Regions from separate parts of the Halalkalibaculum sp. DA384 genome, predicted to be linked through region 2. Evidence: riboswitches for the same ligand, from Rfam matches in the RefSeq annotation. Region 2 holds a riboswitch; each other region holds the start of a gene.
What was found. Region 2 has a riboswitch for thiamine pyrophosphate ahead of ACG2E4_RS09560 (magnesium transporter). Riboswitches for the same ligand answer to the same signal wherever they lie in the genome.
Positions count from the first base shown of each region.

Region 1: it holds a riboswitch for thiamine pyrophosphate, as region 2 does, so the genes downstream of both, ACG2E4_RS01400 (TonB-dependent receptor) here and ACG2E4_RS09560 (magnesium transporter) in region 2, are expected to answer to the same signal.
Region 3: it holds a riboswitch for thiamine pyrophosphate, as region 2 does, so the genes downstream of both, thiD (bifunctional hydroxymethylpyrimidine kinase/phosphomethylpyrimidine kinase) here and ACG2E4_RS09560 (magnesium transporter) in region 2, are expected to answer to the same signal.

Region 1 covers NZ_JBINJE010000001.1:346,257-356,651, reverse strand. The annotation lists gene ACG2E4_RS01410 (M14 family metallopeptidase) at 1-47, shown strand, start outside; gene ACG2E4_RS01405 (M28 family peptidase) at 406-1,695, opposite strand; TPP riboswitch at 1,971-2,066, shown strand; gene ACG2E4_RS01400 (TonB-dependent receptor) at 2,208-4,610, shown strand; gene ACG2E4_RS01395 (DMT family transporter) at 4,662-5,603, opposite strand; gene ACG2E4_RS01390 (DUF2911 domain-containing protein) at 5,679-6,227, opposite strand; gene msrA (peptide-methionine (S)-S-oxide reductase MsrA) at 6,695-7,246, opposite strand; gene ACG2E4_RS01380 (FG-GAP repeat protein) at 7,420-7,596, shown strand; gene ACG2E4_RS01375 (copper homeostasis protein CutC) at 7,735-8,478, opposite strand; gene ACG2E4_RS01370 (polysaccharide deacetylase family protein) at 8,480-9,517, opposite strand; gene ACG2E4_RS01365 (sugar phosphate isomerase/epimerase family protein) at 9,579-10,395, opposite strand, start outside.
Region 2 covers NZ_JBINJE010000013.1:75,490-85,884, reverse strand. The annotation lists gene ACG2E4_RS09575 (transporter) at 1-632, opposite strand, end outside; gene ACG2E4_RS09570 (hypothetical protein) at 659-1,126, opposite strand; gene ACG2E4_RS09565 (L,D-transpeptidase) at 1,366-2,286, opposite strand; TPP riboswitch at 3,087-3,182, shown strand; gene ACG2E4_RS09560 (magnesium transporter) at 3,185-4,204, shown strand; gene ACG2E4_RS09555 (phosphoribosyltransferase) at 4,409-5,059, shown strand; gene groL (chaperonin GroEL) at 5,188-6,822, shown strand; gene ACG2E4_RS09545 (chemotaxis protein CheB) at 6,926-8,062, shown strand; gene ACG2E4_RS09540 (Hsp20/alpha crystallin family protein) at 8,154-8,309, opposite strand; gene ACG2E4_RS09535 (hypothetical protein) at 8,316-8,480, opposite strand; gene ACG2E4_RS09530 (HEAT repeat domain-containing protein) at 9,148-9,750, shown strand; gene ACG2E4_RS09525 (PRC-barrel domain-containing protein) at 9,848-10,183, shown strand; gene ACG2E4_RS09520 (hypothetical protein) at 10,315-10,395, opposite strand, start outside.
Region 3 covers NZ_JBINJE010000003.1:242,992-253,386, reverse strand. The annotation lists gene ACG2E4_RS03505 (IscS subfamily cysteine desulfurase) at 1-1,145, shown strand, start outside; gene ACG2E4_RS03500 (DsbA family protein) at 1,171-1,752, shown strand; TPP riboswitch at 1,959-2,062, shown strand; gene thiD (bifunctional hydroxymethylpyrimidine kinase/phosphomethylpyrimidine kinase) at 2,115-2,951, shown strand; gene tenA (thiaminase II) at 3,008-3,682, shown strand; gene thiO (glycine oxidase ThiO) at 3,769-4,872, shown strand; gene thiS (sulfur carrier protein ThiS) at 4,907-5,116, shown strand; gene ACG2E4_RS03475 (thiazole synthase) at 5,282-6,070, shown strand; gene thiE (thiamine phosphate synthase) at 6,072-6,689, shown strand; gene thiE (thiamine phosphate synthase) at 6,686-7,306, shown strand; gene ACG2E4_RS03460 (gamma carbonic anhydrase family protein) at 7,549-8,112, shown strand; gene hemW (radical SAM family heme chaperone HemW) at 8,182-9,321, shown strand; gene ACG2E4_RS03450 (MXAN_6640 family putative metalloprotease) at 9,410-10,395, opposite strand, start outside.

The DNA of each region.
Region 1 (10,395 bases), on a different contig from region 2:
ACGGGAAACTGCTTTTTGGGAATGCGGTATTCATGGTGGGACAGTAGCTGATGGCAAACGCCAGACGTGAGAGGTGAGACGATTTTTTAAAGGTTAGTTCAATTTAGGAGATAAGTTACGGGCTATGTCAGGTGTTCACGCTTGGAAGAACCATGGGAAGTAAGCAAATTTTTAAATGTACTGGGAGTCTGTCGGACTTAGCTAAACCTATTGCAAAAGCGTCAGATTTGGTCATATTTTGTGCTCTTTTTCGGCAAATAGAACCACTGTTCCCCTCAAAAGAATCACAAAATCTGTCTCAAACTGAGACATTTTCGTAATGATTTTCTAAGTCCGACCGACAGACTCCTGGATGGTGTATTTATAAAGCGTCGACATTCTTAATGATTGGAAAAATGCGACCACTTAAAACCGGATATCGAGGGTAAGCTCCTCCTCTCCGCGCTGGACGGTAACGGTACCGGTTTCCCCTTCTTCGAGCCCGCCCAGAATCTTCATATATTCATAGATATCCTTCAGGGGCTGGCCATCCAGCTTTATGATTACATCTCCACTCCGGAGTCCGGCCCGCCCGGCTGGTCCACCGGCGTTGACCCCTGTAATTCGCATGCCGGTGCCGTCAAAGCCGTAATCCGGCGTTACGCCAAGGGTCACGCCCTTCATGCTAATCCCCTTCTGCTGTTCACTGGCCGGAACTTCCGTGAATGTAAGCTCGCTGCCAGGTTTGTCCAGCTGTTGTATCACGCGGCGCACATGCTCCAGCACCTTGTCCTGGCCGTCATAATTAATCTGCCCGGCGTCGTCAGTGGGGCGGTGGTAGTCGCCGTGGGTACCGGTGAAGTAGTGCAGTACGGGAATCTGCTTGTTATAGAAGCTGGTGTGGTCGCTGGCTCCCGTTCCATCTGCCGAAGTCTCGATCTGAAGCGAGTCGGTGTTGGCTTCTGCTATGAGTTGCTCCCACCGCTCAGCGGAGCCGGTGCCGAAAATGAGCAGTTTGTTATCCTGCAGTCGCCCGATCATATCGAGGTTGATCATCGCCTCGACCTGCTCTGGCGGTACCGGCAGCTGGTCGACAAAATGCTGCGATCCCAGCAGGCCGATCTCTTCCCCTGAAAATGCAACAAAGACCAGGCTTTTCCGGGGAGAATTAACCGAAAAGTACTGCGCCAGTTCAAGAATGCCCGCCGTGCCGGAGGCGTTGTCATCGGCTCCGTTGTGGATCTGGTTCCTTCGCCGGTTGGCGAGCGAGCCGTATCCTCCCGTGCCGAGGTGGTCATAATGGGCGCCGATGATCATGTAGGAATCTGGTTCTTTGCTTCCGTTTATGATTCCCACTACGTTCCGGGAGAGAAGAGGCCGTTCCCGCTGCCGGGAGGTATCCCCCCGGGGCGGATTGTGGAGATGGTCTGTGGTCACGGTGAAAGGCTGAAAGTAGGTATCGTCTTCGCCCAGTGGTGCAATCCCGAATTGATTGAAGGCATCGGCAATGTAGTTGGCTGCGATCGCTTCCCCGGCCGTGCCTGTTGCACGGCCCCGCAGCGAATCACTGGCAAGAAACTGGATATGGGTCCTGATATCGCCGGGTTCAATGGTGGCGGAAAGTCGTGCCCGGGGCGCTTCCGGGGACGACTGTTCCGGTCCGCATGAAATAAAAAAGAACATGAATGCCAGTAATACCGGGGTTCTACCGTTCATAGCAACAATTGAGTTAAGCAGTACCTGAAAATCGGGAATACAGCATGAAAGTTGCAACAGTAAATCACTTTGTTACAATATAAAATGATTGGCAAAGACCTTTGCAGAACCTGCTATTTTGTTGGGAGGGAGTTGTACTGTCGACCTTATTGAGCTTTTAACGGGAGTACAACTCCCTCAGAACGAAGAAGTGAGGGTTTTGCAAAACCCTCTGGTATTTATCTTTGAAAGATTTTCGAGTAGCATTATATTTACGGCACATACAAATACACACTCACAATGGTTGGGGGTGCTTGCAACAGCGGGCTGAGATCATACCCTAAGAACCTGAACCGGTTAACACCGGCGTAGGGAAACCTGGAGTTCCCATGCTTCAGCACTTCTTGCAAGTTTACCTCCTCCTCTTATAAACAAATAAGATGGAGGATTTTTTCATGTTTACTCACATCACACGTTTTGCAGCAGGAGCGGTATTCCTGTGTTTTATTCAATTTTTTAACCAGAATACGGCCTTGAGCCAGACTGTCGCGGGGGCTGTCATCGATGCCCGGTCCAGCGAGCCCCTCGCAGGGGCCCATGTTGTCCAGGAGGGCACCCAAAACGGGACCACAACAGCCGCGGACGGCAGTTTTAAGCTGCTCCTGGTCGATGGTGGATTAAAAAAAGTCACGGTTTCATTTGTTGGCTACAGGTCAAAATCGATTAATATTGAGGAGCGGGGAGGCGGCGATCTCCGCATTGCCCTTGTTCCGGAATCGGTGATGAGCAGCGAAGTGTTTGTTCGGGCGCTGCGGGTGGATGAGGCCTCACCGATGGCCTACGAAAATATCGAGCGCGAAGAGATCGAAAAGAGGAATCTCGGCCAGGATATCCCATACCTGGTCAGCTCCACCCCATCGGTGACGACCACGTCAGATGCCGGGACGGGGATCGGGTATACCGGCCTGCGTATTCGCGGCGTCGATCCCACGCGTATAAACGTCACGATTAATGGAATTCCGCTGAATGATGCGGAATCGCATGGAGTTTTTTGGGTTGACCTCCCTGATCTGGCTTCGTCGGTGGAAAATATCCAGATCCAGCGGGGAGTCGGCACTTCAACTCACGGCGCGGGAGCGTTCGGGGGCACGATGAATATCCAGACCTCGACGATGACCCCCGAGCCCTATGGGGAGGTCAATACCGGCTACGGCTCATTCAACACTCAAAAAATAAATGTACAGCTGGGTTCGGGCCTGATGGAAAACGGCTGGCAGTTTGAAGGTCGCCTCTCCAAAATCATCTCGGACGGGTATATCGACCGGGCGACGTCCGACCTGAAATCGATCTACCTGAGCGGTTCCCGGAATGGTGAGCGAAGTCTGCTCAAGGTCGATGTGCTCTCCGGCGTAGAGGAAACCTATCAGGCGTGGAATGGCGTGCCGGAACCGGTGTTGAACGGGAATTCAGATCAGCTTGAAAGGTATATAACCAGTCTCGGCATAGCCGGGGAAAAGGCTGTACATTTTCGCAACAACGTGGGCAACCGGCAGTTCAACGAGTTTACCTACGAGGACCAAACCGACAACTACCAGCAGGATCACTACCAGGTCCACTATTCATACCAGCTGGCGGACCGCTGGAATGCCAACGCCTCGCTTCACTACACCTACGGCCGGGGCTATTACGAGGAGTTTCGCGATGAAGATGACCTCGCAACCTACGGTATCGGGCCGATTCAGATCGGCGGCCAGACCATCACCCAAAGTGACCTGGTACGCCGGCGGTGGCTGGATAATCACTTCTACGGGATTGTCTTTTCCACCGATTACCGGGTTGCGGATCGCTGGTCGGTAACACTGGGCGGGGGATACAATGAGTATGACGGCGACCATTTTGGCGAGGTGATCTGGGCGCGCTACGCCGGCGACAGCCGTATCGAGGAAACCTATTATAACAACAACGGGTTTAAAACCGACTTCAACATCTATGGTAAAGGTCAATACTATTTTACGGAAACACTGAGCGGTTTCCTGGACCTGCAGTTCCGTGAAATAACCTATGATTTTCTGGGCAAGGATACCCAGACTTCGGGGGGATCCGAGCAGATTCTTGATGTGCGACAGAGCGACCGGCTTGGCTTCCTGAATCCCAAACTCGGGTTGGTCTACCGGGTGGATGACCGGCAGCGGGTATACGCATCGTTCAGTGTGGCCAACCGCGAGCCTACGCGCGAAGAGTATGTCAACTCCACGCCGGAAAGTCGCCCCAGCCATGAAACGCTCTATGACTGGGAGCTGGGCTACCGCGCCTCATTCAGCACGTTTTTTGGAGCGGTCAACCTGTATTATATGAACTACAGGAACCAGCTTGCATTGACAGGCGAAATCAACGATGTGGGTGCCAGCATCCGTCAGAATGTCCCTGAAAGTTACCGAGCAGGTGTTGAGCTGCAGGTGGGCACAAAACTGTACCGGGGACTTGAGTGGTCCGGGAATGCCACCTTCAGCCGCAACAGGATTGAAAATTATACCTACTACCTGGGCGGACAGGAGGTGGCAACCTATGAAAATACAGCTCTTTCATTTTCTCCGGCTGTTATCGGAAATTCGGTATTCGGTTTTACCGAAGACCAGTTTTCTGCGGAACTGATCAGTAAATATGTGTCACGCCAGTACCTCGACAATACCGAGACCAAAAGCCGGTCGCTGGATCCCTACGTTTTGCATGATGTCAGGTTGGGATACCGCTTTGCCGACATTCCCTTTGCCCGGGCCGTGCAGTTAACACTCCAGATTAACAATCTGCTGAGTGAAAAATACGAGACCAACGGTTATACTTTCGGATGGGTGGCAGGAGAAGAGGAGCAGCACTTTAATTATTATTATCCGCAGGCAGGGCGCAATGCGATGTTGCAGGTTAAGATGGAGTTTTAAGTTTTGAGAAGGGGGATGGTGACACCCGGTTCACGTTTCCTGCAGTCTTTGTTACTCCTGCTTGGCGCTGGAAACCACGGAGAGTTCATCGTCCTCCTTCGATTTCGTTCTTCTTGTCCTTCGTGCATCGATAACCTGGATCAGGATAGCTCCCGCGATAATTAAAATACAGGCGATAATTTCGAAGAGCGAGGGATTCTGACCGACGGACAGCCAGGCGATGAGGAGGGCGGCGATAGGGACGAGATTCCCGTAGATTACCACCTGCGTGGGTCCAAGAGAGCGGAGGGCCCGAACTTTGACCCACTGCCCTACGCCCACCCCCACAGCCCCTCCGGCAAGGATGGCAATCCAGGTCCACATGCCCAGGTTAAGCCAGGGCTCCTGAATCAGTGAGGGAGATGCAATAAACAGATAGAGGCTGCCCCCGATGAGCGTCCGCATGGCAACCATGCTGATGGACCCGTATTTACGCGCCAGGGGCTTGATCAGGTGAAGTTCCACCACCGTCAATATCAGGGCGATACAGAGAAGAAGATCGCCGAGCCAGTAGCCCTCCACCATTAGTCCGTCGTAGGCAAGGGTAACGGTCCCCAGCCCCGCCAGGGTAACCCCCGCTATGCCGGATTTCCCCATGTTTTCTGTACTCAACAGGTATCCGAAACCGGTGCTGATAGCGGGTCCAAGGGCAAGCCAGATAGAAGCCCGTGCGCCATGGGTAAGGCCCAGTCCCTCGATACCGAGCCAGGGAGCCAGGGTGGCCCCGAATACAGAAACCAGCAGTAGCCGAAACCAGTCTCCTTTTTCAATCTGCGGGAAAAAACGGAACGGTTTATCTGCTACCTTGGCATCATAATAGCACTGGGTATAGAGAACGCTCAGCATCGCCACCCCGCCCATAAAAAAACGGGAGACGCTAAAGGAGATGGGAGCCATCTCCTTTAGCGCCACTTCGGCCAGGATAAAGTTGGCTCCCCATAGAAACGTAAACAGTAAAAGAATACCGTGATGAGATATAGCCTCACCAGAGGTGGTGTTGGTATCTTGTTCTACTTTTTTAATAGGACGTCAGGATGCTGATTCTATCGTAAAAGGCACTTTAATCGTACTCCAGTGTACTACCGCAGTGCCGGAGTCACTGGTAACATCCTCAAAGTAAAACATCAGTTGTTCTATGTGATGAGCCTCTTCCGGGGAAACCTTCACGCGAAGGGCATCCTCACTGCTGTCATAATCGAATGCACCCCACTGGTTGGGAACATTGTTGAATATGACGACCCATTCATCTTCACCAGGAACGGTAAACAGGCCGTATGTTCCGGCTTGCAGCGGCTCTCCCTCGATGAGGACATCATCGGAAAACCTGATGGTGGTGGCCTCATTCGCCCCGGTTCTCCAGACACTACCGTAGGGTTCCAGTCCGCCAAAAACCTGGCGTCCTTTTACGCTGGGGCGCCCATACGTAATGGTTACCTGGGTTGTTCCAATGGTTTGGCTTACCGAGGCGTTGGGACTTACTCTCGCCTCGTTGGTCGCCCGTTCCTGGGCAGAAGCGGAGTAAGCGAATGCAAACATCAGTGCGAACGACAGCGAAACAGATACTAAAAAGCTTTTCATTTTCATCTCGACATAAATTAAGTTTGATTTCCCATTAAGTAACATCCCATAAACAAGAATGGATAAGATTCGTTCTTACCATTGCGAAAGAGTGACCTGCGGGATCTTCCACAACGGAATAAAAAAATGCACTCCTATAAAAGACAAAGAGTAATGAACTTTAGGCAAAAATAAGCTGATAACATAAATAAATATCTAAAAGAATAAGAACATTAGATTTTAAAAGGTTTTAAAATTCAGTTAACCCTGAAGGACCTATCGTCCACAGTTGAGCCCGGCCTGTAATGTTCAGCAGAAACAGGTTGACCCTGACCCGGTTTAAGGAAGGAAAGAAAATAGAAAAGAGAAGATGTACGAGGCGTATTGTACCAGTGGTGCCTACCGCCATCATGCGAACGTTTGCATCTTTAAAGGTCTGATTCCCCGCCCAGCTGGCGTTTGCGGGGCGTATCCCGTTTAATTTACAGTCACCCGTTCTCTTTGAGCATGTGGGAAAACTCCGTTCGAAATTTTTTAAGCTTGGGTGCTATGATGACCTGGCAGTACCCGGCATTGGGATTGTTTTCATAATAGTTTTGATGATAATTTTCCGCCGTCGTATAGTTTTTGACGGGCGAAATTTCAGTCACGATCGGGTCCTCCCATAAATCGGAGCGATCGACCTCCTCCATCGATTGTTCAGCTATTTTTTTCTGCTCTTCATTGTGATAAAAAATAGCCGACCGGTATTGAGGGCCCACATCCGGTCCCTGCCTGTTCAGTGTGGTGGGGTTGTGCGTGTGCCAAAAAACGGTAAGCAGCTGGTCAAAAGAGATCACTTCCGGGTCGTAAACGATGCGAGCGACCTCTGCATGGCCGGTGTTGCCCGAGGACACCTGCTTGTAAGTGGGATTTTGCTCCTCTCCACCGGCGTAACCGGCCTCTACGTGTTTGACGCCCTTTAATTCTTCAAACACTGCTTCAACACACCAGAAGCATCCCGCTCCAAGCGTGGCTTGTTCAAAATTTGTATTGCTCATATCAAATGATTCGGTTGAACGGTTGTTTTGTGCTTTCGAAGAACACGCCAATATTACAAAAATTGGCAGCAGAAGGAGATATAGATTCTTGTATTTCATAGGATGCACACCATGTCTGTTTTGCATTGATACCTCACAGTACGCAATAACAACGGTTTCGGATTTATCATTTCTTGTCTAAGACAAAATTGGGGCGGTGGATCGCGATGGATGCCGGGGATATTGACAACGACGGAGACCTGGACCTGGTGCTGGGCAATTTTTCACGCCGCTTCATGAGCAAGTTCAACGTGGAGCCCACCTGGAATACCCGGCTTCCGATTGTCATTCTAAGAAATAACACGCAGTAGCGGGCAGCGAAATTGGCACCCTGCTGTGTTGAAGCGGAAATAATCTGCTCAAGGTCTATAATAGGATCTCTGTGCAATTTTTTCTCTTCGCCTTACTTTTGGGAAAATATGGGTGAGGTAATCCGGGTTAAAAAGCGGTTATAGGGTCGATGTCAGCGATGCGCTCTCTATAAGACGCTCTACTTTTATTTGAGAAGTTCTTTCATCCTGCCGGACACTGCTGTAGGCATGAAGGGAAAAATGGGTGCCGTGGGTTTGAAGCGACCGGCAAAGGGTGCCGGCGTTTCCCGGTGAGACACCGCCGCCAACCACCAGTTCAATTCGATTCCGGGCCTGCTCCAGCATTGAGGCAAGCTTCGGGAGGCCCGTAAGTGCTGAGCCGGGTTCGCCCCAGGGATTTCCTGACGTGAGCACGCGATCGATCCCCATCTCTATAAGCTGCTCCAGTGACTCAGAGGGATTCGGGGTGGCATCAAACGCGCGGTGGAACGTGGTTGCCAGGTCGTATTTTTTGGCCGCCTCCGCCAGGCGCAGAGTGGCAGAACGGTTGATCGTATGGTCCGTATGATGTAAGGCGCCAAATACCACTCCATCTGCACCCTGTCGGGCCGCTCCTTCAATCTGGGCAATCATTTTGGTGACAGTTTGTGGAGTGTAGAAAAAATCTCCCTTTCGGGGACGGATCATCACCAGCAGTCCCGGCCGTTCACGGAACGTTTTTCGTGCAACATCGATCAGCTTTTTTTGTGGAGTGAGTCCGTCGTGATGCATCGCGCCACACAGCTCGATGCGGCCCGCTCCCCCCTGGAAGGCCGCAGAAACGGAGCGGCGGACCGATTCTTCCCGGTCGGCGTTGATACAAATTTCGATCTGTACAGGCATGCTATTTTTCATTTTTTTGCAGGCTGTCACGTCGCCGTTTCAACTCCTTCCAGGTAGTCAGGATAATTCCCTCCTTTTCGATATAGTCTTTTAGCCGTGTACTGGTCATCGCCAGCATATCGGCCTTGCGGAGGGTGCCCGAATCGGATATTTGGGCAAACGTTTCCGAGGGATCGGTACAGTGCATGATCACCATGGTTACGCCCGGTTCCAGGTGCTCAAAGGAATCGATATATTTTTGTGTCCAGTAGGCCTGCAGCTTTTTGTCTGAGTCGGCCACTTCCCGGGGAATCTCCCACCCGTAACTGAAATTGTGGAGGTCATCGAGCACGGGGAGCCCGGCCGCCCAGAGTTTTTGCCCGGCTTCCTGCATCTGCTGATGTTGATCAGAAGTAAGCTGGCGCTGCTGCCGGATTAGCGTACTGTGCCCCGCGGGAAACATAACGGGAATCTGGTATTCAATTCCCAGATTTATATAAATTTGCATCAGGTCTGCTGTGGCAAAGAGCGTTCCCATGTGGGAATCCAGATGGGTTGGACTAAATCCCATATTCCGTGCAAGCTCGATCTGGGCCCGGATCTCGTCCTCTACCTCGTCCGGTTCGGCATGTTGTACGACCTCCTCCACAGAGGGATAAAAAGCCCCTTGGCGGTCTGCCAGGCTCGGATTGCAGGTGGCCCCGCTGACCGGTCCCCACCGGTAGTTGTCCCATTCGGAGGTGAGCGTGAGGTGCAGGCCGGCATCGATATCGGGATGTTGCTTGTAGTATCGGGCAAACTCCGGTACCCATGCGCAGGGCATCATAATGCTGAGGGAGTTGGCAACGCCCTTCTCCATGGCATGGATCGCGCCCCGGTTGGACTCGTGCGACATCCCCACATCATCGATATGCATGATGAGCACGGTCGCGTTTTCCGGGAATCCCAGCTTTTCGGCGTAGGTTTGGTCCTGTGCTTCAGCGGTACTGCTTTTGGCAGAAATGATTGACATTGATATCAGCACAACAGCCAGGGAGGTATGCGTCAGATATATTTCCATGCGTTTTTAGAAGGATGTTGGAGTTTTACGTTGTATCAGTGATGGTTGCTACTCCCTGGCATTAAACGCCGGCTTTTTCGATAACACCGAGCGTTTTTTGGAGACCGGTATCGGCTACTTCCTGCAGGTCGCGCTCCCAGTAATCCGGGTTATAAAGTTCCAGCGAAATGCATCCTTTATACCCGGTTGCTTTCAGATCCTTCAGAATATCGGGAAGGGGCAGGATGCCGTCGCCGGGGAATACGCGATGCCGGTCCTCCATCTGGTCCGGGGCCGGCGATTCGGGGGCATCGGCAAACTGGAAGATGGCGATTGAGCTGCCGTCCAGCAGCGACAAGCTGTTGAATCCGCCCTGGCTGATATACATGTGGAACGTATCGGGGATAACAAGCGCCTGCGGGTGATCCGCGTTCATCGCCACGGCGGCGGCCTCACCGAGCGTCTTCAGCGGGAAAAACTTCACAAATACGATGGCCGGCTTGACGCCATAATCGTTGAGGCCGATCTCGATAATGTCGTGATAGCGTTCGGCCACCCAGCGGAGATCGTAGTTCTCCCCCACCGTATTGGGGATGGTCTGGACGTGCTCGGACCCGATATCGGAAGCCATCCGCATGCGCCGCCGCGTATCCTTTAAGGAATTTTCCCACTCATCCCGGGTGGGCGGCAGCGCGTTCCAGAGGCCGATGACGCTCGGTACAAACAGGCCGCGATCCTTGATTTCCTGCCCCAGGGCCTTCAGGTCGCCGCCCTCTTCTTCAAACTCCTCCAGCTCGCCGTCCCATGGCTCAATGGCATCGAACCCGGCTTTGTCGGCGATTTCCACTTTTTCCCTCAGGGATGCCGGTCGGATAGTGGCGGTATCCAGGCAGATTGGC
Region 2 (10,395 bases):
CTGTAGCTCAGAATGTTTTTAAAATCCAGGTCATCCATGTCGCCAAGCTGCCAATACATTCCGCTCAGTAACAGGAGTGTATTGCCGGCCACGCGCTGCGACCAGGATAGCCCGGCACCGAAATCCCACGCCCCGGTACCAAATCCAGAATCGGCATCAGTCAGCGGAAATTTTATGCCAAAATTCCCATTGACGGATGTCTGTCCGAACCCGGAGCTGTAAATTCTTACGCTTCCCGAAAGAGAAGGATCCCCAAAATGGGTTTCGGTGAAGTTCAGGGTATCGGTAGTACCCGGATCGATTCTTCTCCTGCCGCGACGGTTTCCTTGTCCACCGTCGCTGCCGTCAACTAATCGGTTATGGGGGCCGCCTGTGGGTAGTGGTCCCATTCCTGAGCTGGTGTAGGAAATCCACGGGGTGTTCTGGGCGATGAAGGGTACATTCAGGTGCAGGCTTAGCCTATCTCCGGAAATACCAAGCCCGTTGTTGAAATAAAAGCTCCCGGTTTGCTCGGTAAAATAGTAGGAGCCGGTGGCGTATTGTACAGACCCATTATAGGTCAGGGCCTGTCCACTGGCCTGCCCGGCTCCAGCTGCCCAACATAGCACTCCTCCTACTAATAATGCTCGCATTTGAGGCCTCATCTCAGAAACCTGATTTAATTGTTGCTACCGGTGGCTTGTTGTTGGTGCAGGCGTTTGGTAATCCGCTCCATCGTTTGGACGGCCTCTTCGGCTTGTCCGGTCATGTTGTTAAGATGTTGACGGAGCCGATCCATATCCTGTTGCATGGTTCGGTCGCGCGTCATCTGCTGGTCTTGTTGCATCTGATTGCATCGCTCGGCGGCATTCTTCATGGTGCCGAGGGTCATCTGCATCTGTTCATTGAACCGGTGCATCATTTGGTACTGGTTTCTGGTCTGCTCATCCTGAACCTGCTGCATACGACGATTCATCTCCTGGTTCATTGTATGAGTCCGCTCCATAAGCTGATTCATCTTTTGCATCATCTGGTTCATCTGCTGCATTTGTTGCTGCATCTGCTGTTGCTGCCCGGGTTGTTGGGCATATGCGGACGTAAAACTGCCCAGCATCAATGCTATTAATAAGACACGTAAGCGTTTCATAGCTCATTGTATTTAGTTGGAGTTTATTTAACGGTTAAAATTTCCTCAAATAACTGGTCACAAGAAGTGCTGAGTTCCTTTAGACAACATGTGGTTTAAACACGCTGCAAGTTGTAGAGCAAACCCTTACAGCCTGGAACCTTTCCATCATTATTCTCCGAATATTCATTAATACCAGCCCGTGTTGTTTAAATAATCCTCGCGATAGATCAACGCTTAGGAGTTCAGGTAATGCAAGCTTACCGATTGTATGGATTTTGCAGCCGTATGGGATTCCCATTCTCGTCGATAACTTCCAAATCATACCGAATGACAATGTGTGTACCTACCGGAGCCTGATAATACAGGTACCAGGCCGCTGCCTCGGAGGTGCCGATACAGCCGTTGGAAGAGGGGGTACCCAGGGTTTCGATGTTGGTGGTGGGATGGATAAGCTGGCCATAGCGCAGACCGTTTATTTCGGGTTCCAGCCACGGCACGTTGGGCAACGCGGTCTCTACGCCATCGTCCCGACGGGTGACGTGGTAGGGGTGATTGTTGACGGGATTGATAAAGGCGGGTTCTTTTACGTGCCGGATGATGGTTCCCTCACCGGTATGGGTGCGCAGATCGACAACTCTGCCGGCCATGGCCAGGTACTTATGCTCATTGCTGCCCACGCGCACCGGGAATTCATGGATCACGCTGTCATTTTGCCAAATACGGAGTTTGAATTCAGGTATGTTCAGATCAAGCCAGGTCTGTTCGAAAAGCAGTTTAAGGCTGTCCACCGCTGAGGAGTCAGGAATAACAAGAAATTGACCCGGTGTGAAGATTGGTAGTTCTTTCGGATTCAGGCTGGTAATTCCCCGCTCCTTTAAGTCATAATAATCGGTAGCCGCCAGTGAATCGATCACCCAGGGATTATTGCGAATGATCAAGTGCTCGGAAATCGGATAGGTGAGCAAAGAGTCATACCGGAATATGATATTGTCCATCACCTTAAAATAGTCCTTGACCTTTACCGTATCCTTAAAAAAGTGGAGGGGCTGAAAGTTGCTTGAAGAAGTCTTGATTCCGGAAATATTCTCAAAAGAAACTGCGGGTTCTTTTTCGTTGTAGAAAATCAGAAGAAGCGTAGCCGTTACTAACAGAAAAAATATGTTTCGGAATGTTGTCATGTGTATGGATCTATCTATATGATTGATTTCATATCAGAGATATATCATTAATTGGTTTCCCTGGTATTGCAGACGTTTCGCAAACCACCCCATCCTCTGATATCGGTTTCTCATCTGCTCATCCTGAACTCGATGAATGCGTAAATTCTTTTCCCACTTCATCAAGTGGTACATAAACAACAAAACAGTTAAGCGGTTCATAACTTTATGTTTATTGGTGTTTATCTTGCTGGTTAAAATTCCTCAATATTTTGATATCAAGAAGTGCTTATTTTATTGACAAGGCGTGTGATATAAATCCTTGGAATTTTGTAAAGTGAACTATTACCTGCGGGGCTCTTACTTGTATCACTTTCTGGACACCATTGGCCGTGGAAAACTTCATAGTTCGACTGGACTCTGACCAAATGGGATTTTTAAGTCTATCCAATCATGTGCCTATGCATTTGGATGTGGTAGTAAACCACTCAATGAAAAATCCTTCTCTTCTATTTTGATAAGGCTGTCTAAACAAAACAACGCATTATTTTGATTTGTTTGTGTAGGTGAAAGTTGTACACTGGTTGACGAAAAAACATTACAAATAGGTTTATCGGCAGGTTCTATATTTTTAATAGTTCTTAAAGAGAGTCTTTGAAATATTGAGTTTGCACAGTCGTGAGTGGCACTACGGTGTTGCTGACGGCAACCCCTGAATTAATGGCCGAGGGTTTCTTTTCGGAATCTTCCAGTTAATGGAAATTCCAAAAAGTGTGCAACGGTCTACCTTTGTCGGTGCTTGAATGGTGCCGGCATTGAAAGCCAGTGGTTGAGGGTGTTCCTTAAATGGAACTGAGAGTATACCCCTTGAACTTGACCCGGGTAATACCGGCGCAAGGAAACCGTTGGCTTTTTTGATTTGAACTCCAATATATACCGCAATTCGGTGGCTATATCTTCTCCCGTTCCTCTAGACATTATAGAGTCCAATTTACAAATAGCAACCGATCTTGCGACTACCTCTGTACCGATTGTTTCTCCCGGTCTAGATGCCACCGACATCCAGAAAAAACTAACAGAACAAGCCTTTGAGTGTGCCTCCCACATCATTGTTTGTGATGGCCCCAGGTTTGTGGGATTGATACGAATTGAAGATCTGTATTCCGCTGGTGATCACTTGACGGCAAGAGATATTATGGATGAGGAGCCCCCGACGATTAGACCGGGAATAGACCAGGAAGTGGCGGCATGGACCGCAGTGCACCATAAAGAATCGGCCCTGGCGGTGGTAAACAAAGAGGGAGAATTTATCGGCTTGATTCCGCCTTATCTTCTACTACAAGTCCTGCTAAAAGAGCACGAAGAGGATTTGAGCCGGGTGGGTGGATTCTTGCAGGATACGAACAAAGCACGAACCGCACTGCAGGAACCAATTTTCAAGCGCTTTTGGCACCGGCTGCCCTGGTTGTTACTTGGGCTTTTGGGAGCGTTTATTGCCGCCAAGGTGGTGAGTGGATTTGAGTCCCGGCTTCAGGAAGAGTTAACCATTGCCTTTTTTATTCCAGGAATTGTATACCTGGCAGACGCAGTGGGTACGCAAACGGAAACAATTATTGTACGTGGGCTTTCTGTGGGAGTGGCCATCAAGAATGTGCTCTGGCAAGAGTTGCTCACCGGCATAACCATAGGGATTGTATTGGCAGCGATTTCATATCCATTTCTCCTTTGGAACTGGAATGACCCACAGCTGGCGTTTGGAACGAGTCTGTCTCTGCTGGCCGCCTGTTCTACGGCCACATTGGTTGCCATGGTACTGCCGGTTCTGTTCAACCTGTTTGATATCGATCCGGCCTTTGGAAGTGGCCCCATCGCAACCGTCATCCAGGACGTGCTGTCTATCCTGACCTACTTTTTTATCACCACGGCCATCATGTTCTGAATAGCTATCGGACGGCACCCCACCCTCAACCTCCAACGCCAGGCCATTACAAGGAAGTTTCGCCTGAATATCCTGTGTAGGAAAACCCCTCTCAACCATTTGGTAGAAGCACCTATAGGGTTGGTGACTCGTTTTAAGGAAGTTAAAGTTATTAATGCGCAGCTTGATGCACTAATAGATTAACTCTCAACGGATAAAACAGTCATGTTTGAGAATCGAAAAGAGGCAGGTATAGAGCTGGGCAAGGCGCTCAAAAAATATAAACCGGCAAGGCCTGTCGTGTTGGCTATTCCTCGCGGCGGAGTGGAGGTAGGGTATTATGTGGCACGAGCCTTGGAATGCGACTTTGATGTAATCATCACCCGTAAACTCGGCTATCCTCAACAGCCCGAAGCTGCCTTTGGAGCACTTGCAGAGGATGGAAGCCTGTACCTTGACCCGTGGTCAAACCAATATCTTACCAGGGATATCATTGCCAAAGTTCAGGCAAAAGAAAATAAAGAAATTCAACGACGTGTTTTTGAGTACCGCAATGGAAAGGAACTGCCCAACCTGAGGAATCGTGTGGTCATCCTGGTGGATGACGGTATTGCCACTGGAGCGACCATTTTTGCTGCTCTTAGAATGTGTCGTAAGCACCAACCCAGAAAGATTGTAATAGCAGCTCCGGTTTCGGGACTAACCAGGCTCACTGCACTTGAGACCGAAGCAGATGACGTAGTTATACTGGATAAATATCAACATCTGGCAGCCGTTTCACAGGGATATCGTAATTTTACGAACCTTAGTGATGAAGATGTGCAACGCTACCTGAGTAATTGGCGTAATCAAACGATAAAATCTTCTCCAGCCTAATTGGCAGGGATTTCCCTTACATGAGCTAGAAGAACATTTCTTACATACCGTTTGGTTTCAAAGCCTATACCCATCTGTGGTTTCCTATCGTAATTTATTTGAGTAATGAATTTAACAAGGAGAACATTATGGCTTACAAAAAACTACTTTTTCAGACGTCAGCCAGGGAGAAACTCCTGAAAGGGGCTACCACTCTTTATGATGCCGTTCGCGTAACCCTGGGTCCGAAATCCAAATCAGTGTTAATTGGCAAAAAATGGGGAAAACCGCTCGTATGTAATGATGGCGTAACCATCGCGAAAGAAATTGACCTGAAAGACCCCGAAGAAAATCTGGGGGCACAGGTATTGAAAGAAGCTGCCGAGCGTACCGGTGACCTGGTGGGGGATGGGACCTCTACATCAACAATTTTGGCTTATACTATTTTTGCCGAGGGACTCAAAAATGTGGCCGCCCGGGCTAGTGCTATCGAGTTGAAGAGAGGATTGGACCGGGGATTAGCCGTTGCTGTTGAGGCATTAAAAGAAATTTCCAGACCGGTAAAAACACACAAGGAAAAACAGCAGGTAGCCACCATATCGGCACATAATGATACTGCAATTGGAGATCTTGTAGCGGAGGCTATCGACAAAATTGGGCCTGAAGGAGTGATTACGGTGGAGGAGGCCAAAGGTACGGAGACCCAGGTTGAAGTCGTAGAGGGCATGCAGTTCGACCGTGGCTATCTTTCCCCATACTTTGTAACAGACGCTGAGAAGATGGAAGTTGAAATAGAGAATCCCCGAATTCTGCTGTATGACAAAAAGATCAGCAATCTTAAAGATCTGCTTCCCATGTTGGAAGAGATGGCCAAACAGCAGACCGGGCTTGTGGTGATCGCTGAAGATGTGGATGGGGAAGCCCTGGCCAGCCTCGTGGTGAATCGAATCCGGGGTGTCCTATCCTGCGTGGCCATTAAAGCGCCGGGCTTTGGGGACCGCCGGACGGCCATGCTCCAGGATATCGCGCTGCTTACCGGCGGGCAGTTGATATCGGAATCGCTGGGCATGAAGCTTGAGAATATTACTACGGAGATGCTGGGCTCGGCACAACGCATTCTGGTGGACAAAGATACGACAACGGTTATCGGCGGAGGGGGAGATAAAGGGGTCATCGAAGGGCGATGCAACGAGCTTCGCAGGCAAATCGAGAAATCGGATTCCGACTACGACAAGGAGAAGCTGCAGGAACGACTGGCCAAACTCTCGGGCGGTGTCGCGGTCATCCGGGTGGGGGCACCTTCCGAAACCGAGCTCAAAAGCCGGAAAGAGGCTTTCGAAGATGCCATCAGCGCCACCAAGGCGGCCATTGAAGAGGGTATCGTGCCGGGTGCCGGCCTCGCCTTGCTGAGAACAGCCAATGCCGTTGAGGGAGAAGCCAAAAAGGCCGAGGGAGATGAAAAAACCGGTATCCTGATATTGCGTCGAGGGCTTGAAGCACCCGCCCGGCAGATCGCAGAAAATTCGGGAGTCGATGACGGGGTAATCGTTGAGAAGATGATGGCCGGGGATGGGAACTATGGTTTTGATGCCGCGCAAAACCAGTTTGTCGACCTGTATAAAGCCGGTATTATCGACCCGACCAAAGTGGTTCGAATCGCCCTCGAAAATGCCGTATCGGTGGCCGGGACCCTGCTACTTACCGAGGCGACCATGACCGAAGTCGAAGAAAAGCCCAAAAGCTTCCGTGATGAAGCCGCCCTGGAAGATGGTATGCTAGAGTAAAACAGGAGTAATCGGTTTTTTGGGTACCTTATTCATCTACATCGCTTGCAATATGTTTCGAATAAGATGTGAGTAACGATTTACCATCTTTAACCTTAGCAATATGGATAGCATAGACGTCTTATTAATTGATGGTGAGATCTTGGCTCGTCGGGCTATCGCTCAAGTGTTAACTCATACCTCCAAGTTCGCAATAAATAGCATAAGTATAGATAAAGCTGTAGAGGATCTGGAGAAAATAGTCACTGATTATAATCCTAATGTTATACTTTTAAGTATTGAAGATGAAAGATCGGACTCTACTTTTCGTTTGATCAGGAACTACTTCCCAAATTTACCCATACTGTTATTGAGCGCGAGAACGGAGGAGGGCGCCAAGGCGGCAAGTACCTTTTTTCAGAATGGCGCTGTAGATGTTATTACAAAACCAGAGCCAAACACTTCACTGCTTTTTGCCTATGACCATCTTGAGAAGCGCCTGGCCATTTCAATTGAAGCCGCATCAAAGATAGAGAATCTGGATTCAGTACTTATCGGTAGAGCAGAATCAGGTCAAGACGCCCGGACTTCATTCGAAGAATTATCAACGGGCCCAAACAGTTTGTCAGTAGTAGATGTGATTGTTATCGGCGGCTGTATGGGTGGTCCACATGCTTTGTTGAAGATAATTCCTAAACTCCCTCCTAATTTAGACGTTCCAGTTGTAGTTACTCAGCATTTTCCAAAAATTTATACAAGGCAATTAGCAACCCTGTTGAATGAAAAATCACAAATACAGGTGAGGGAAGCATATGACGGGACAAAACTGTCCGGCGATACGGTATGGATTGCTCCAGGCGGGTATCACACTGAAATTGTTCGGGAATCTCATACCAGTAGTTTTTTAAAGGTTCACTGTGGTGCACGAGTCAACAATTCGCGGCCTAGCATAGATCTGCTCTTCAATTCAGCAGCAAATTCCTATGGTAACAAAGTGCTGGGAATAATTTTAAGTGGCTTTGGCGCCGATGGTTTAGAAGGGTGTAGAAGGATCAAGGAAGCGGGTGGGCATGTTATTGTTCAAGATCCGGGTAGTTCACTGGCTCCTGATATGCCTTTATTAATGATTAAAGAAAAATTGGTCAGCGGATATTTTACTACGGATGAGCTGGCTTCCATAATTTCAATTAAAATTCATTCCACAGATGAAAATAGCATTCATCAGACCTCTCTTGAAAACAAAATTCAAAACAACACATGAAATGTAGAATAGGGGACCAAAACCCGATCTCCTCTCCGATAATTTATGATTGCGCAATTATTCGATGAGTGCTGCTTTACGTTTACTCTTTTCAGCTTTGAAATTTGCCAAAAGATCGTTCACTACGCAGGTAACCGTTTGATTCTTTTTTCACTTTCTTTTCCCGTTCACCTTCAATCGTTAGAACATTGTCCTGAACGTTGATCCTGATATCCTTTTTGGACAAACCGGGAAAGTCGACTTCAATAGCATATTATTCATTGGTCTCTTCCATATCCAGTTTGGGTGACCAGGTTCTGATATCAGATTCCCATTCATCATCAAGCCGCCAGCTAAAAGGAATCAGTTCATTGACGATGCGGCTATAACTACCATTTGAGCCGTAAAAATTCGGAAAGGTAATTGCAGGCAAAAGCATGACGTGGGAAACAGATATTGTGGTTATCGAAAACCTGTTGACAGCTGGATCAGCTACCTATTTAGTTGATTCTGACAGGCTAAAACTCTTCTCCGATTCTTAAAACGAACACCAGTAGAACGGGAGTTGATCTTGTTGATCACAAGTCTTTAGAAGGTTCGCCTGCATTTTCTCTGTTTTGAATTCTTACTATTAGTCTGATTTTTTAAACCGATGTAAGGAATTTTATTACACCCTCTTAGGTATTCTTCCGCTTCACAGAAGGTCATTCTTAAATTATCTTTAAAAAGTTCTAATGAATTCAGAGTAATGCCCTGAGGTCAATTTGGCGTTACTGTCTCATCCCGGTTAAAAGTGCTTAATATTTAATTTTAAGCTATGGCTCACTAAGGCAAAACATAGTTCCAGCAGTGAATTAAAGTCTAAGCAAATAACATCAGATCTTCCGATTTGTGGGGGATAGGATAATTTAAAACCAGGTGCATACATACCTGCATGTAAAATGAAAGATAAAGTCCAAAAATATTGCCAGGATTTGGCCAAGCATAGATCATGCAGATTATATCTGTTACGGAACGCAGGGGTGCCCTATAATCGCCAGAACCTTTCACTAGCCGAGGCATTTGCTAAAACAGCCGGCATACATGTAATTCAGGAATACGCATCTATGTCGGAGAAAGATGCCCCACAGAACTCCCCTAAAGAGTTCCTGACTTTTTGTGGCGTGTTGGGCCTGGGACGACTAGTCATTGAAGGGAAGGAAAATGCCGTTGAGCTCTTACGAAGAGCCGCTTCCGATGAACGCTGGCGAATTCGGGAGGCCGTAAAAAAAGCACTACAGATTATTGGGAAACATGATGTGGGCCAATTGTTTATTATCGGCAAAGACTGGATTAATGGAAATATGTATGAACAAAGAGCAATCCTAACGAGTATTTGCAGGGAGGAATTTTTACGGGATCCCAGTTATGCAAGAGAGACTTTCCACTTACTTGAAAAAGCAATGAACAGTATTGCCGGAGCGAAAGCATCTACCCGGGAATATAAATTATTGAAAAAAGCATTGGGTTATTGCTGGAGCAGTGCCATCCTTGCTTGCCCGGAGCAGGGAAAACCGATGTTTGAACATTGGCTGTTATCAAATGATCCGAACATCAGATGGATCTTGAAAAAAGCCTTAAAGGATAAGCAACTTATCAAAAAGGAGTCCCATTGGGTTGCTCGGTGTCGCCACAAAATCATAAATGTGCAAGATGAATTGTTGAAGTAGTCGTTCATATCCCAACCCCCAAAATAGGGTGATAGGGTGAAATAATATCGAAAGGGAAAATGTGATGAGGAGTTCTATTCAATTAGTAACGAATATCATGGGAAGGAAAGTAAAGAACAGGGATGGAGAGGATGTCGGAGTTATTCAAAATATCATGATTGACCCGGGGGATGGGATGATACTCTATATTATGTTATGCTATGCGGATTTCGTGGGTAAAATGCATCGTCACTTTGCGATTCCCAACAGTTTGATGAGACTTAAGAATAATCAGGAGAATGGCATTTTTTTTGAAATCGAAGAACAAAAATTATCAAGCGTAGAACGATTGTCAGATATCACAGGTACCACACATACTTTTACGAAGTATCAACGTGTATATGAGGTGGATCAGGATGCGCCGTGGTTTTCAGAGTTCCATCTATATACATAGCAATTATTTTAACAAAGCTTTTTTGTGTTATTTATCTGAGCCTCCATTAACTCGCGGATCTCCTCACACCGAGTACAGGTGGTTACCAGTTGAGAAGCCCGGTTCAAGACGCCTTCAATACCAGGATATCATCACCGGTTGGCTTTGACGAGCTTCTGCAGCTCGCTGATGACATCGGTGAGCAATCGCCGGGTATGGGGACCCACGTCGGT
Region 3 (10,395 bases), on a different contig from region 2:
TGATTTATTTGGATTATGCCGCCACCACCCCGATGAGCGACCGTGCCATTGAGGTGTACCGGGAGGTAGCAAAAAAACATTTCGGCAATTCGAGCAGCCTGCACGATTTCGGCTCCACGGCCCAGCAGATTCTGGACCAGGCGCGGCAGACGATCGGGGATATGGTCAACGCCGAATCCCGCGGTATTTACTTTACGGGAGGAGGCAGCGATTCCAATGAGCTGGCGATTCAATCTCTTGTAAAGGGAAACACAGACGGGAGCGGACACCTGCTGACCACGCGGGGAGAGCACTCTTCCGTGCGCAACGTATTTGCGCTCCTGGAAGAACAGGGCTACGATGTGGAATATATACCGGTGGATCAAAAAGGACGGGTGAAGCTCTCTGCCCTGGAAAGTATGCTCCGCAAAGACACGATCCTGGTGTCAGTGCATCACGGCAACTCCGAGATCGGGACAATACAGGACCTGCGGTCGATCGGCAAGCTGCTGGATCAACGCGACATCCTGTTTCACAGCGACTGCGTGCAGACCTTTGGCAAGATCCCGGTGGATGTGAAAGCCTGCCATCTGGACAGTATCTCCATTTCTGCTCACAAGATATACGGCCCCAAAGGTGTGGGAGCCGCTTACGTCAGGCCTGCTTTGAGCTGGAAGCCGGTGATCCCGGGAACAACGCAGGAAAAAGGCTTTGCTTCGGGAACAGTGAACGTGCCGGGCGTTGGAGCTTTTATGGCTGCTGCCCGTGATATAGCCAGGCAGCGGGAAGATGAGCTGGAACGGGAACGAACCCTGCGCAACCAGTTCCTGGATCTGCTGATGGAAAGTGAATTCGATGTTACCCTGGAGGGCGACCCTGAAAACAGCCTTCCCAATATTATTGGGCTGCGTATTCACGGCATGGAGGGGCAGTACGCCATGATCGAGTGCAACCGCTACGGACTGGCAATTTCGACCGGCAGCGCCTGTTCGGTGGGCTCGGAAAAACCGGCGGCCAGCATGGTGGCCCTGGGGCGTGATGAGCAGGAGGCACGAGAGTTCATCCGTATTTCGTTAGGCAAGCAGACAACGGAAGAGGAGATCTCAGAAGCATTTAATATCCTGGAAAAGGTATTGACCAGGCATTTTAGTATGATTAAGCTTTAACGAATCTTAAACCAGATAACGATTTATGAAACGTTTACTACAAATCCTCTCGTTTTCGACTTTTATTTTCTTGTTAACCGCGGCGGGATCCTTTGCCCAGGAGTCCGACAGTGAAGCCGATATCGTACTGACCGAGTACAGCGACTACCAATGCCCGGCCTGCGCCTATTACCATCCGGTTGTTGAAAAACTAAAAGAGGAGTTCGGGGATAAACTGAAGGTGGAATACCGTTACTTTCCGCTGAACAGCCATCAGTTTGCGGCACTGGCCGCCCGTGCAGCCGAGGCAGCCGGGAACCAGGGGCAGTTCAAGGCGATGCATGATATGCTGTTCGAGAACCAGGACAACTGGTCGAGTTCTGGGAATCCACAGTCGATTTTTATTGGATATGCAAAGGAACTGGGACTGGATGTCCAGCAGTTTCAAAGTGACCTGAATGCTGCAGAAACGCAAAAAAAAGTGATGGAACAGAAGCAGGAAGGAGTCAATATGGGGGTGAACTCAACGCCCACATTTTTTATCAACGGCATCAAGGTACAGCAGCTTCCACGTTCATACGATCAGTTTAAATCTCTCCTGGAAAGCCAGATGTCGGAGGATGCGTAATCTGTAACGAGTAATAAGTGAGGAGTAACGCTGCTTCTACTGCGCATCACGGGTTACTCTTTACTCGTTACCCGTCACGCATCAATAAGTTAAATGCAGACAGTTAATCCGGAAATTAATGCTTTTGAATAAGGCACGGCCCTTCTTCACCGTTTGCATAGCGTAGTGTTTTTCGGTAATATCATCTTGTTCACTTAGTGACCGCTGTTTGTCGTTAGGAGTGCTTTTTCGCGCAGGCGAAAGGGCTGAGATAAGATCCTCAACACTTGACCTGGTTAGTACCAGCGGAGGGAAACGACACCTCAACTTCAGCCCATCTTCTGCCGGTAAACAGCACTAAATAAAATCACTGCTGTTTATCCATGGAAAAAACACCAGCCAAGACGTATGCCCGGGCACTGACCATCGCGACATCTGACAGCGGGGGCGGTGCGGGGATCCAGGCCGATCTTAAAGCCTTTGCTGCGATGGGGTGTTACGGCATGTCGGTACTGGCCGCCCTGACCGCCCAGAATACCACTGACGTCACCGGTATCCACGCCTTGCCGCCCGACTTTGTGGCCCTGCAGATCGATACTGTTATCAGTGATCTGGGCGTAGATGCTGTAAAAATAGGCATGCTGTTCAACACTCCTGTCATGGAAACAGTTGCGGATCGCCTGGAAACTCATGCTGTTGACAACATAGTGCTTGATCCCGTCATGGTGGCCAAGAGCGGGGCCAGGCTTATTGAAGATGATGCAATTGAAACGTTAAAAGAGCGCCTGTTCCCGCTGAGTACGAATATTACGCCCAACCTGCCGGAGGCAGAGACCCTGCTGGATATCCAAATTGAAGACCGCTCACAGATGGAATCGGCTGCCCGGAAATTGCTGGAGCTTGGGCCCCGCTCCGTACTGCTGAAAGGCGGGCACTTCAGCGACGAGAAAAGCATCGATTGTTTGGTACTGAACGAGAAAGACACCAGCGGCCGGGAGGTGTACTGGTTCCAGGCAGAACGAGTTCATACGCCGAATACCCACGGCACCGGCTGTACCCTTTCGTCAGCCATTGCGGCGGGACTCGCAAAAGGGAAGCCGCTTCCTGAGGCTGTTCAGGACGCCAAAGAGTATATCTCCGGTGCCATAAGAGCAGGCAGCGAATACAGCATAGGCGAAGGTCACGGCCCGCTGCACCATTTTTATCAGTGGTGGCAGTAACGAAAATATAAACTACCTCCATAACTAACTGTTGAAAAGTAAATCCAGATCACAGAATGAAATTCACCGACGAGCTCTGGTCAACTATTGAACCGATGTACGACGCCATCCTTGAACTGCCGTTTATCCGGGAACTGACCGATGGGACACTACCCGAAGATATATTCCTGTTCTACCTGAAGCAGGATACCCTGTACCTGGCGGACTTTTCGAGGGCGCTCTCCCTGGCCGGCGTTCGCTGTGATTCCACAACCCAGATGTACGACTTTTTCAAGTTTGCCAGCGAGGCGGTGGTCGTAGAGCGGCAGCTGCACCAGAATTTTTACGAGCAGTACGGAACGGAGATGAACCCCAAAAAATCTCCCTCCTGCTTTTCATATACCAACTTTCTGCTTTCAACAGCAGCTACAAAAGATAATGTCGTAAATATAGCCGCCTTGCTCCCCTGCTTTTGGATATACCGGGAAGTGGGACTGGAGATCTACGAAAATGCAGCCGAAGAGAATCCCTACCAGGACTGGATCGATACCTACGCGGGAGAAGAGTTCAACAAGAGCGTGGATCGCGCTATTGAGATCACCGACGAGGTAGCGGAGCGTGAATCCAAAGAGCGACTGGAAGAGATGACCGAGGCGTTTGTCAAGTCCACCGAGCTGGAGTGGATGTTCTGGGAGAGCGCCTATCGCAGGGAGCAGTGGCCGTTGCGGGAGGTGTTGGAGGAGGCAGAATAGGCAGTATCAAGCCGAATTAGTGCGTTGAAAGTAAGGCACAACGCCCTGTAAACACCGAGACAGAATACAAATAAAGATTCCAAAATATGAAAATCGGCATTATCGGCGGCGGTATTATCGGACTCAGTATCGGCTGGCAGCTGCTCCGGCGGGGAGCCGAAGTCACGCTGTTTGAGAAGGGCACCGTCGGGCAGGAGGCCAGCCGGGCGGCAGCGGGGATGCTGGCTCCCTACGCAGAAGTGGGGTTCGAGGAGATCGAGCTGATGAAGCTGGGGCAGGAGAGTCTGCGCCTGTACCCGCGCTTTTTGGAGGAGCTGGCCGAAGATGTTGAAAATGTTCCTGAATTCGACCGGTGCGGAACCATGCTGGTGGGCGTCGACCGCGATGATACCGAGCACCTGCAACGACTATACAATTTCAGGGAAGAGCTATCATTGACGGTTGAGATGATAACGGGAACAGAGGCCCGGGAGCGCGAACCACTGCTTTCGCCAAAGATCGTATCGGCCGTGTGGCTGCCGGATGACGCCCAGATCGACAACCGGGCGCTGGTCCGATGCCTCAGGAAGGCGTTTGAATCGCGGGGCGGTCTGCTGCTGGAAAAAAATGCGGTGCAGCAGATTGATCTTGCCGGGGGTACACTTAGAGGTCTTTCAACGGCATCCTCAAATTTTAAGTTTGATAAAGTGATTTTGGCCGCTGGTTGTTGGTCCGGGAAAATTGCCGGCATTCCAGACAAGATCAAACCGCCGATTCGTCCCGTGAAAGGACAGATCATAACGCTTCAACAAACAGATGACTGTGACCTGAAGGGGATCGTGCGATCGCCGCGATTCTACCTGGTTCCCAAAGAGGACGGTACGATCCGGCTGGGAGCCACCAGCGAGGAGAAGGGGTTTGACCAAACACCTACGGCAGGGGGACAGAAGGAGCTCCTGGAAGAGGCTTGGGAGGCGGTGCCTTCCATCTACGACCTGCCGCTGGTGGAGACCATCGCCGGACTCCGACCCGCCAGCCGCGATCATGCGCCCATTATCGGCCAGACTGAGATGGAAGGGCTTTATTACGCCACGGGGCACTACCGCCACGGAATCCTGTTGACGCCTATAACTGTTTATTCAATAGCTGATGAAATTCTGGATGGGACGGTCGCTGAGGTTCTTGAACCGTTTCGCCCCGGTCGTTTTTAGAAAAGAAACCCGAAAATCAAGGATCTATAAAATTATGAAACTGACTGTAAATGGAGACACTGTTAATACACAAGCCAACACAGTGAAAAAGCTGTTGGCCGAGTTTGATGTCGAAGACGATGGAGACAGCAAGGGAACGGCCGTTGCCCTGAATGATTCCGTCGTTCCCAAATCCCAATGGGACCGGCAGCAACTGCATGAAGAGGATCGTATCGAAATTATCCGTGCCACACAGGGAGGATGAGTTGGAATGAAGAATCGCTGATCCAGCACCTGCCCCCGGTTTAAGGTTGTGATTTGGACCAGTAAGAGAAAACGGCATCTGTGTTAAAAATGCTTGCGCTTCAAAATAGCATAGACGGTTTTGCAAAGCCCTCGAATAGAGTATCCTAATCTGACTTAAAAAATTATGAGTAAACTGAAGATAGCAGACAAGGAATTTGATTCCCGGCTTATCGTGGGGAGCGCGCGATTCCCTGATCCCGAGACCATGCGCCGGGCACTGAACGCAAGCGGCACCGAGATTGTGACTGTTGCCCTGCGCCGGGCAAACCTGGAGCGTGACGGAGGGGAGGATATCCTCAGCTATCTCGACGGGGACAACTATTTTATCCTGCCGAATACCGCGGGATGCTATACCGCCAAAGAAGCGGTACTGACCGCGCAACTGGGTCGCGAAGCCCTCGATACCAATTGGGTGAAGCTCGAGGTGATTGGTGATGACGAGACGCTGTTCCCTGATGTTGCCGAGTTGTTGAAGGCGGCTGAACAGCTTATTATGGAAGATTTCGTCGTGCTGCCCTATGCCAATGACGACCCGATTACCTGCAAGAAGCTGGCCGAGATGGGGTGCGCCGCCGTCATGCCGCTGGGAGCGCCCATCGGTTCCGGTATGGGCATCCGCAACCCGTATAACCTGCAGATTATTCGTGAACAAGTGGATGTGCCGGTGATTGTGGACGCCGGGGTGGGTACGGCCTCTGACGCCGCCATCGCGATGGAGCTGGGGATGGATGCGGTACTGATGAATTCGGCCATATCGCAGGCCAGGCACCCGGTGAAGATGGCACAGGCGATGAAACTGGCTATCGAGGCAGGTCGGTTGGCATTTGAAGCTGGACGCATGCCGCGCCGGTTGTACGCCAACGCTTCCAGCCCGATGGAGGGTCGAATTGAGGTCGCGAACACGGATGAGTAGAATGCCCTTCCGATACTACCTCATTACCGATCGGAAAAAATGTGCGCCGCGTCCGCTTGCCGAAGTGGTGGAAAAGGCATGCCGTAACGGGATTAAGGCCGTGCAACTCAGGGAGAAGGATCTTTCCGGCAGAGCGCTGTTTGAATGTGCCGAAAAGCTGCGGGAGATAACTTCAAGATGGAATGCACAATTATTTGTAAACGACCGCGCAGACATCGCCCTGGCCGTGGGGGCTGATGGCGTTCACTGCCGGGAAACCAGCATCTCTCCTGCAGATATTAAGGAGCTCGATTCATCACTGATCATCGGCACCAGCGTGCATTCCGTCGAATCGGCTGTCCGGGCAGAGAGCTGCGGCGCCGATTTCCTGCTGTTTGGTCCGGTGTTTTATACCGCATCAAAAGCGGAATATGGAGCACCGCAGGGTCTTGACAAGCTGCGCCACGTGAGTCAAATCGTTTCGATTCCGGTGTACGCCGTCGGGGGACTCACAACAGGACGTGCTCCGGGATGTTTAAAGGCAGGAGCATATGGTGTTGCCGGAATTTCATCGATTATGGGGGCGAAGGATGTTTCTGCAAAAGTTCAGGAATGGGAACAATTACTATCAACGTTATGAGCAAAGGCTTAAAAGGCATTTATTTAATTACGGATACAATTATTCAACACCGCTTCTCCCATGTGGAACTAGCCATGATGACCGTGGAAGCGGGCGTGCAGATGATCCAGTACCGCAACAAGCAGATGACGGCGCGGGAATCGATCGCTGAGATCAGGGAAATCGCCGAGATAACATCAGGTACTGAAACAACGTTTATCGTGAATGACCGGGCGGATCTGGCCCTGGCAGGCGGGGCCGACGGCGTGCACCTGGGACAGGACGATCTCCCCATTCCCGCTGCGCGGAAGGTGCTTGGAAAGGAGAAGATTATTGGCGGTACATCATCAACAGTTGAAGAAGCGCTGCAGGTGGAACAGGCCGGGGCTGATTACGTGGCGCTGGGTCATATATTCGAAACTACCACTAAACAAAAACACTACCCGCCACGCGGATTGGAAACGCTGCGCGAGGTGGCAGAGGCGGTTTCGATTCCGCTAGTGGCTATCGGAGGCATCACGCTGGAGAACGCCCGGGATGTATTTGAGGCCGGAGCGGATATCATAGCTTTATCCTCTGCCATTTGCGCGGCAGACGATCCGGGTGAGGCAGCCCGCAAGTTTGTAGAAACCGTGTAGCCTGAAACGCTGCTTCGAGAGTATTATAGAGAAGCAGTATGTAGAGCAACAAAAAGGTGTTAAAAAAGGACACGAGCGGGACGCTCGCGCCAGTAGTGTACTGCGTATTCCGTATTGCAATACCAGATATGAATTGAGGAACACTTCCAAATACGCAGTACGAAATAGGTAACTTTTATGCTTATCTTCGCAACGTACAGGACAAACAGTTGCCAATAACCAATTCTTATTAACGAAAAACGATGATTTACGAATTTATCAACCGATCACCGCAATTTGACGACACTGTTTTCGTGGCTCCCAGCGCTGATATTATCGGGGATGTCACTATCGGCAGCCAGAGCAGCGTGTGGTTTAACGTGACGATCCGGGGCGATGTGAACTGGATCCAGATCGGGAAGCGAAGCAATGTACAGGACAACGCCTGCATCCATGTGATGAATCAAACGGGTCCCACAAAGATTGGCGATGAAGTGACAATTGGTCACAGCGCCATGATTCACGGATGCACCATCCACGACCGCGTGCTGATCGGCATAAACACCACGGTGCTGGATGAGGCCGTCATCGAGAGCGATGTCATCGTGGCAGCGGGCAGCCTGGTCCCCCCGGGCAAAACGCTGGAGTCAGGCTATCTCTACATGGGATCGCCGGTGCAGAAGAAGCGGAAGCTGAGCGATGAGGAGATCGCATCCATAAAGAAACACTCTGAAAACTATATCAAGTACTCCCGCGCGTACCAGCAGAAAGATACCTACGATGAAAACCCGTTCTATAGCGCACGGGAACCACAGAATAAAGAATGACGAATATCGAATAATGAAGTTCTTGGTTATTCGATATTCGTTATTTCTTGTTCAGTATTCATAATTTCCATGTCTGGAATTTACCTCCATATCCCGTTTTGCAGGCAGGCGTGCTCGTACTGCGATTTCTATTTCGTAACCCGTACGGGCTACCGTGATCAGTTCGTGAAGAGGCTGATCGAGGAGATCGAATCATACCAGGATACAAAATACACCGAAGAGCCGGTGCGTTCGATCTATTTCGGGGGCGGAACGCCATCGCTGTTAAACGCTGGAGCTCTTGATCGCATCATGAGAGCCCTCCGCAAGACCTTCTTGCTGGAGACCGAAGAAATTACCCTGGAGATGAATCCCGATGATGTGAGCAGGGCCTACCTCGGCGATCTGCTGGATGTGGGAATCACGCGTTCGAGCATGGGCGTGCAGTCGTTCAAGCCGGAGCTTCTGGAGTTCATGAATCGAGCGCACAACCGGGAGGAAGCCCTGGCATGCCTGGAACTGCTCAAATCTACCGGTTTCCACACATTTACGGCGGATCTTATCTACGGCAACCCGGGGCAGAGCCTGCAGGGCCTGGAGGAGGACCTGGAAACGCTGATCAGTTTTGATCCCCCGCACGTATCGGCGTACTCACTGACGGTGGAGCCGAAGACAAAGCTTGGCAGGCAAGTGGAACTGGGGCGGATACAGCCGCCGGGGGATGAGGTGGTTTCGGATCATTATGACCTGGTGGTGGAGCGGTTGGCAGAGGCCGGAATACCGCAATACGAGGTGAGCAACTACAGCAAACCGGGTCACGAGGCGGTACACAACAGCAGCTACTGGCGGCACGAAAACTACCTGGGGCTGGGTCCGGCTGCGCACTCGTTCTGGTGGGACGAAGACGGGGCAGTGCGCTGGAGCAACAAGTCCGATTTGAAAGCGTATCTTGGTGAAGAACTGTCGGCGATGCGGCAACAGAAGGAGCAGCTTACAAAACTGCAGCTGGCTGAAGAGCGTCTGATGCTGGGGCTGAGAACAAGGGAGGGAATTTTAAAGAAGGAACTGGTTAATCGCTATAATTATTCACTTAATGAACGGCAACAGGACTATATCGATCAAAAAGTGGATGAAGGCAAATTTATGGCCGGCAATGAGAGACTCCGCCTTTCAGTCGAAGGTCGAAAAATTGCAGATTCGATTCTGCTGGACATCATTACGATGCACTGATGGATAATGTTGAAGGTTGCATGTTGCAGGTTTTAGACTGTCTATTCACAACTTTCAACCTGAAACCTTTATCCTGCAACATGAAATATTACTTAATAAGCGTCATTTTTTTGACAATAACCTGCTGATCGGTAACCAGCCGGTAAAAATAAACTCCTGAGGCGAGGTTTCGACCATTAAATGGAACATCGTAATAGCCGGCCAGCAGCACTTCATCCTGCAAGGTTGCGACTTTTCGGCCTACAATATCATACACCGCAAGCTCTACATGAGTTTGTTCCGGGAGTCCAAATTCGATCGTCGTACCGGGATTGAACGGGTTTGGATAGTTTTGCGCAAGCTGTATTTCTTCCGGAATCTGAGAAGTGACCGTCAGCTGGTACCCGGTGGAGGTAGTATTGCTGGAGTTGGTCACCACAATGCCTACCTCTTGCAGCGCGTTCCAGTCCCAGTTGGTGGTAATGGTGAGCGTCCCGGAAGCATTGCCGGGCTGGGTCATTGTCCGAACCGAGCCATCACTGAAATAGCCGATCAGGCCAAAGTTGGTAAACGTCGAATCAAACTCGGCCTGCACCTGCACGAATCCCGCAAGCATCGGTTCTTTTCTGGCTGTAATATAGTGAGCCCCAAGCGATGGAATGGGCCGCGGGGTGTTCATGCTGTCGCGCGCAACTATCGTAGCATTGATATTTGGATTGGGGTACTCCTCCTTCTCTTGGAAACCGAAATCCATGATTGAATATTGGTCTCCCGAGGCATAATGCCAGAGATGCGACTCCGCCAGGGCATGTTTAAAACTTTCATCATAATCCTGCTGCAGGGTCATCGTAATCGCCTCCAGCATCATCAGGTAGTCAGGATTCTGCTGATTCTGTTGGGTCTCATATCTCCTTTCAATTCGGTTCCAGACGGCCGGCCAGAACGCATCGCCATATCGCTCCTTGAAATAAATGAACCAGGTTACACCTTCGTAAGAAGCTGGTATAGAGTGGCTGCCGGAATTAAATATACTTGAACTGTAGTAAATATAATTATAATAGTCATTCACATCATCATAAACCACTTCTTCCATAA